2 regions of the Caballeronia sp. LjRoot31 genome follow, and region 2 is predicted to be linked to the other one. Evidence: riboswitches for the same ligand, from Rfam matches in the RefSeq annotation. Region 2 holds a riboswitch; the other holds the start of a gene.
What was found. A riboswitch is a leader RNA that binds a small molecule or an ion and turns the genes downstream of it on or off. The one in region 2 is predicted to bind cobalamin.

Region 1: another riboswitch for cobalamin. It lies ahead of ACSQ8V_RS09755 (TonB-dependent receptor domain-containing protein); the one in region 2 lies ahead of cobG (precorrin-3B synthase).

Annotation. Positions count from the first base shown of each region.
Region 1 covers NZ_CAXURX020000001.1:2,204,936-2,208,579, forward strand. The annotation lists gene ACSQ8V_RS09755 (TonB-dependent receptor domain-containing protein) at 1-1,624, opposite strand, end outside; adenosylcobalamin (AdoCbl) riboswitch at 2,017-2,169, opposite strand; gene ACSQ8V_RS09760 (ABC transporter ATP-binding protein) at 2,443-3,498, opposite strand; gene ACSQ8V_RS09765 (ABC transporter permease) at 3,498-3,644, opposite strand, start outside.
Region 2 covers NZ_CAXURX020000002.1:999,113-1,002,756, reverse strand. The annotation lists gene ACSQ8V_RS22885 (cobalt-precorrin-5B (C(1))-methyltransferase) at 1-16, opposite strand, end outside; gene cbiE (precorrin-6y C5,15-methyltransferase (decarboxylating) subunit CbiE) at 41-1,249, opposite strand; cobalamin riboswitch at 1,385-1,561, shown strand; gene cobG (precorrin-3B synthase) at 1,684-2,967, shown strand; gene ACSQ8V_RS22870 (precorrin-8X methylmutase) at 2,960-3,586, shown strand; gene ACSQ8V_RS22865 (precorrin-2 C(20)-methyltransferase) at 3,587-3,644, shown strand, end outside.

The sequences.
Region 1 (3,644 bases), on a different contig from region 2:
TCCGGTCGGTCACATCCTGCGGATTCAAAATGCCGACCGCGAGACTGACCGGTGTCGATTTACCAAGCGTGCCCTTGTACGACAGGTCGATGCCCTGAATGTGCGCGCGGCCTACATTCACGGGCAGAAAGGTCACCGAGTCGTAAGTGATGAGGTCGTGCACGCGGGTGTCATAAACAGCGGCCGTGAAGGTACCGAACGAAGAGGCCGCGTCAAGCGCTGCCTCGACCGTATCGCTGCGCTCAGGCTGCAGATTAGGGTTCGCGTAACCCGGGTAGTACAGGTCGTTAAAAGTCGGCAGGCGGAATGCGTTGCCATACGAAATGCGTGCCGTATAAACCGGCGTAATTGCATAAGCGACAGCAACATTGCCGGTATTGATCGACCGGCCCTGGATGATCTCGTGGCGTCCCGCCAGGAACACCGTCAACGCGCCGAGCGTGACTGATTGATGGAGCGAGACGGCTGAATCGTTGCGCGTCGGCACGCCCGTGGGGATGTCGACCGGCAGGAAGGCTTGCTCGCGGGTGAAGTCGTAGGCGAGCTTGGTTTCACCGGACAGTGGCAGACTGAAGAGCGTTTGACCACGCTCCTGATGGGTCAGCGAGGTCGACGTGCTTAAGCGCGTCGAGTCGATCTCATCGGTCGGGATGGCCGGGTTGTTCGCATAGAGGAACTGTCGATCCGTGGAGTAGCCGACAGACTGGTCAAACTGCGTGAACGGCGTGATGTCCAGATGAAACGCAACGCCGGTCGTCAGTTGATGATCAAGCTGCCGGTTATCGCCGCCGGCATTGTCGTAGGACAGATCGGACCGGTGATAGAGCGCGAATGTGGAGATCGACCAGTTGTCGTGCGCATAGCCTAAACGCGCATCCACGTCCTGAGCATGGTACGGGTTGCGGCCATCCTCGTGCCCGTAAGCCCCGGGCTGGGTCGCATCGATTCCCGCGGTATTGTAGTCGTGCAGTCCCAAGGAATAGGTCAGTCCGGCCAGTGCCGCGAGCGGACCCGTGGACGAAATACTGCCTGAAGTGCGGATCTGTGTATCGAACGTTTTGTTCGAACCACCGCCTGTTGAAATCGTAGTCTGGTTGGGTTGATTGGCCGCGCGGTTCGTGAAGAGTTGCACGACGCCGCCCACCGCGTCCGCACCGAATGAAGCGGCCGCCGGTCCTGAGATCACTTCGACACGGTCAAAGGCGGAGGTCGGAAGGTCGGCCCACTCGGCTTGACCCGTAGTCGCAGAACCAACGCGGATACCATCTATGAACACCGCAACCTGACTTCCCGATGATCCACGAATGCTGACGGCAGCAGAAGATCCTGGGCCGCCGTTTTGTGAAATAGTGACGCCTGGCAACGTGGCGAGGGCTTGCGTGATGCTCGGGTCACTCGGCGACAAACGGTCGAGATCCGCGCGGGTCAGGACCTGCGTCGACGCATAGCGTTGATCGAACGATTGCGGCAGGTGCTGCATGTCGCCGGTGACGAGAATATTCGGCAGCGTGGCTGCGTCCGGAAGCTGCTCCGGCTGCGGAAACGACGAGTCGTCCGCGGCCTGCGCGACCTGCCATGCCGAAACCGTCAACGCAGAGGTGAGGATGAAATGACGGAACTTCATACGGGGAAAACCTTTTTATTGGAAGATTGGACGACGTGCTGCGAGCGCAAACGCAGCATGTCGATTTCGGATGGCGGCAATGACGAAACGCGGGCCTCCCTGGAGGCGTCACCGGCCTGCCGTCCACGCGATAGACGAGATCAACCCGCGATGACGCGCAGCGGCCAAGGCACTTTTAAGTGGCGGTGAGTTCTCTCGCGCGGCAGATGCGCCCATGTCTCGGGTGCTGGTCCTGGCGAACCGCTGATGCCCACCTCGCCTGCGCAATCGATCACGCCCCAAGCGGGCAGCCGAATTCACTTATGCGGGTCTATGTGGGTCTAGGCGGGCCAATCGAGGGGATGCCGCTCTGGCTGTAAGCCAGGATCGCGGGCAGTATCGGTCATCGGTCATGTTTGTCTCCCGGGGAGTGCGCGCCCCAAAGTCAGAAAAGAGGTATACGACGCCGAGGTCTGACTTCCGGTTTGTGCTGAAACCGGTCACAGTGGCGCGACCGTGCTGGATTTACACCAGCTTCCACGAGTCGTATGCGCGCATTTTACTTCCGAATCCCCATCGACACTATCAAGTCGGGGTTATTGAGTAACCGGCGGTGCGGGTGCCCCTGGCAGCACGAGATTCATGCCTGCTGGTTATCGCCAGCGACCTTTCGGAATATTTGCGTATTGAGTGCAATCACGTTGGAGACGGTCGGGGGTGGGACTCTGAGCGCGCCACCTCCGATCCGACATGTGCCTGATCTCCCGGACTAGACCCAGGACGAACGGAATTACTATCCCCTGCCCCGCGCCAGAGGGTATGCGGATCTTGAAAGCTCCTTAGTGGACCAGGATCGTGCTGTCGGGCGACCAACTCAACGTCACTTGCGAGCCGACCGGGATCAGGTCCTCGCCGGAGTTTTGCACATGGACCTTGAGCCGCTGGCCGCACCAGTCGAGCATATAGGTTGTATTCACACCGGCAAAGACGTGATGGGCAACCTGTGCCGTCAGCCGGTTATGCGCGCTCGGCGCGGCCGCGCCCGTTGCACGCTGGAGCGCGATTTTCTCGGGACGTACCGCACACTTCATCTGACCAGATACAGCGGAGCGCGATCCGAAACGAATCAAGCTGCCATCGTTAATGCGCATGCCACCGGTCTCCAGTCGACCGTTGAGAATGTTGGCATCGCCGAGAAAAGTGGCGGCGAACTCGCTGGCCGGTTGATCGTAGAGTTCGCGTGCGGTCCCTTCCTGGATCAATCGTCCATCGCGCAGGATACCTACACGATCACTCAACGTAAGCGCTTCTTCCTGGTCGTGCGTGACGAATACGGTCGTGATCGCGACATCGCGCTGGATGCGGCGCAATTCGACCTGCATGTCCACTCGCAAAGATTTGTCCAGCGCGCTCAGCGGTTCGTCGAGCAGCAACACGCGAGGACGCGTCACAATGGCGCGCGCCAGTGCGACGCGCTGGCGCTGCCCGCCCGACAATTGATTGATCCCGCGTGCGTGCAGGCTGCCGAGTTGCACGAGATCCAGCACCTCCCCCACCCGGCGCTTGATCTCGCTCTTGTCCACATGCCTCACGGACAACCCGAATGCGACGTTGTCGGCCACATTCATATTTGGGAACAACGCATAGTTCTGGAACACCATGCCGATCTCCCGCCGCTCCACGGGCAAGCGTTCGACCGGCTGATCGTCGATGCGAATCTGCCCGCTGTCCGGGAACACAAAGCCGGCAATCATGCGCAGGAGCGTTGTCTTGCCGCTGCCTGACGGTCCGAGCAGCCCATAGAGGCCGCCCTCCGCGAAACGGATGGATACGTCGTCCAGCGCGCGTGATTCGCCGTACTGCTTCGATACCTTGATTACGTTGACTTCGGCCATTATTGCTCTCCACCAAATCGATACAGCCGTGACACGATCAACATCGTGCCCATCGACACGACAATGATGATGGTTGAAATTGCGTTGATCTCGGGCGTAAAGCCCTTGCGGATCGCGCTGTATATTTCGACCGGCAGCGTGGTCTC
Region 2 (3,644 bases):
GCGTTTCGTCACGCATGGTGGTATCGGATGAGCATGAACGTCATGGTTTAACCGCGTGCAGCAGCGTAATGGGCAATGCCTGACGCCAGGTATCGAAGGCGCCTAACGGCTGTGCATGGGCAACGCCGATACGCGTCATCTCCCCGCCATGAAGCGCGCGCCACGCGATCAGCGTCGCCTCGCTCTGGATCGTGACGGCGTTGACGATCATCCTGCCGCCTTTCTTCAGATGAGACCAGCACGTCTCAAGCATGTCTGGCGTGGTCACTCCACCGCCGATAAAAATAGCATCGGGCTCGGGAAGTCCGGCCAACGCGCCCGGCGCTTCGCCCTCGACCAGTTGTAGTCCGGGCACGCCGAGCGCATCGCGATTGTGTTCGATCAGGCGTTGACGCTGACCATTCGCTTCGATCGCGATGGCACGGCAACTCGGGTGCGTGCGCATCCATTCGATACCAATCGACCCGCATCCCGCGCCCACGTCCCACAGCAGTTCGCCCGGCTCGGGCGCAAGCCGCGACAGCGTGATCGCGCGGACATCGCGTTTCGTGAGCTGGCCGTCGTGCCGGTATGCATCGTCGGGAAGACCGGGCGTCAGCGGCAAGCGCAGCGCGTGGCTCTCTGCAATGCATTCGATCGCCACCAGATTGAGCGCGGCCACGTCACTTGCCGTCCACGCGCTGGCCACGCGATCGATACGGCGCTCCTCATCGCCGCCGAGATGCTCGAACACGCTCAGGCGGCTTGCGCCGAAGCCGCGCTTTGTCAGCAACCCAGCGACCGCGGCGGGACTCGCAGCGTCAGCGCTTAGAACAATCAGGCGCGCGCCGGGATGAAGCTGCGTTTCGAGCGCCGCGACCGGCCGCCCAACCAGCGACACCACCGCGACGTCCTGGAGCGCCCAGTGCAAACGCGCGGCGGCCAGCGACAACGAAGATGGCGCGGGCACTACGCTGAATTCATCCGCAGCCAGTTCGCGGGCGAACGTCGTGCCGACGCCGAACATCATCGGGTCGCCGCTTGCAAGCACGCACACCCGTCCACGTTCGTGACGATGTTCGAGTACCGACGCGATCGTGAACGGCGTAGGCCATACGCGACGTTCGCCGCCAATCCGGGCGGGCAACAACGCGAGATGACGCGCGCCGCCAAAAATCGTATCGGCAGCAAGCAGCGCCTGGCGCGCGTGCCGGCTCAGGCCGCGCCAGCCATCCTCCCCGATCCCTACCACGGTCAACCACGGTGACATCCGCCGATCCTCGCTTGATTCATTCACTGCTTGATTCATTCACTGATTACGCCGCGTCTGCAACGTGGTCGAGACAATCCGGTTAAAGCACATCCGGCCTGCCGCCAATGCGCTTTAACCGCCGCAAAAACGGGCATAATACCGCGGTTAGTCGGTGCCCTTACGGGCCTAACAGGGAACACAGCAGAACTGTGGCTGCCCCCGCAATTGTACGCAGCGAGTCCGCGCTCCACTGCCACTGGTTTCGACTGGGAAGGCCGGTACGGACGGCGACCTGCAAGCCAAGAGACCTGCCGACCGGAATTCTTCGTGCAAGCCAGCATCGGGCGGGGTGTACCGATGCCGCGAACGTGCCATCCTCTCAAAGGGTCCGGCATGCTCGAGGCGCCGCGCGAGACCGAACGGGTCACGCTTTGAACGAACCACTCACTACTATGCACCTATTACCGCAAGCATCGCGGCCGTCGGCTTGCCCGGGGCTGATGCGGATTGTGCCTGCGCGTGACGGCGGCCTGTGCCGCATTCGCCTCGCATGGGGCGAACTGAGTGCGGCGCAGGCGCGGGTGGTGGCGCACGCGTCGCGGACGTTCGGTTCAGGTTTCATCGACGTGACCAATCGCGCGAATCTGCAGATCCGCGGCGTAAGGGAAGACTCGCAGGAAGTGCTCGTCTCGCGGCTCGTCGACGCGGGACTCGGCCCTCTCACGCCAGGTTCCGACGACCAGCGTAACGTCATGTCCAGTCCGCTGGCGGGCCTCGATCCGCACGCCTTGCTCGACGCCGCATCGCTCGTTTCCACGTTAATCGGGCAGATGCAGCGCGACGCGCGGTTGCACGAGCTATCGCCGAAATTTGCGTTGATGGTGGATAGTGGCGAGCGCCTTGCGATGCTCGATCATCCTCATGATGTCTGGCTTTCAGCGATATCGGCGGAACGGTTTGTATTCGGGCTTGCGGGCTGTCCACCGCGGTTTGAAAACGATGCGCCTGCGTTGGCTGCGGTGAAAACCGGCCACGTCCCCGCGTTGGTCGATGCGCTGTTGCATACCTTCCTCGATCTCGCGCAGCCCTGGCAGTCCAGAATGCGCGATCTGCTGACGACGTGTTCCATCGAAGACATTCTTGGCCGCGTTCAGGAGAAGCTTGGTTTCCCTTTGGATCGTGACGTTGAACACTGGCGCCGTCCCATATCCGATGCAAGGCTGCGTTTCGGCGTGCATCGTCAAGGGACGGGCGACAGCGTGTGCGTTGGTGCGCAAGTCCCGCTCGGGCGCCTGGATGCCGCGACGCTGTTCGCACTTGCCGATCTCGCGCCACGATTACGCATGACGCCGTGGCAAAGCGCCATGCTGCTCGATGTTCCGTCTGCCGAGGCCCAAGCGGTGGTTGAACAACTCGCTGCACTCGGCCTCGCGACAGACCCCGACGAACCATTCGCGCGCCTGATTGCGTGTACAGGTTCGCAAGGCTGCGCGAAAAGTTTCGCCGATACCAAAGCCGACGCGCACCTTCTCGCGCGGTCCATGCCACCAGCAGGCAACGTCCACCTTAGCGGCTGCCCGCGCTCATGCGCGGCGGCGCACCGTGTGGAAACCACCTTGATTGCCGTCGCTCCCGGTCGCTACGATCTTTACGGCAATGCGCCTGAGGCCGTTGCCCGCCATCTCACCATTGAACAGGCAGCCCGCTGGCTAGCCCGGAGCCACTCTGATGCTTGACTACATTCGCGACGGCCAGGCGATCTATCGCGCGTCGTTTGCGACTATCCGCGCCGAGGCCAACCTCTCGGCCATTCCAGCCGATCTCGAGAAACTTGCCGTGCGTGTGATCCATGCATGTGGCATGACGGATGTGATAGATGACCTCGTGTTCTCACCCGGCGCGGGCACGGCAGGCCGCTCAGCGCTTGGTCAAGGCGCCTCCATTCTCTGCGATGCACGCATGGTCGCCGAAGGCATCACGCGTGCGCGATTGCCGGCAAACAACCGCGTGATCTGCACGCTCAACGATCCATCCGTGCCTGAACGCGCTCGCGCGCTTGGCAACACGCGCTCGGCCGCCGCGCTCGAATTGTGGCGGCCGGATCTTGAAGGCAGCGTGGTGGTGATCGGCAATGCGCCCACCGCGCTCTTCCATCTGCTCGACATGCTCGACGCGGGCGCGCCCAAACCTGCGTTGATCCTGGGCTTTCCGGTGGGTTTTATCGGCGCGGCGGAATCGAAGGCACTGCTTGCCGCCGATAGCCGCGGCGTGCCCTTCGTCGCGTTACGCGGCCGGCGTGGCGGCAGCGCGATGGCGGCGGCGGCCGTGAACGCACTGGCAACGGAGACTGAATAGATGAGCGGACGCCTCTATGGCCTCGGTGTCGGTCCTGGCGACCCCGAGCTGATAACAG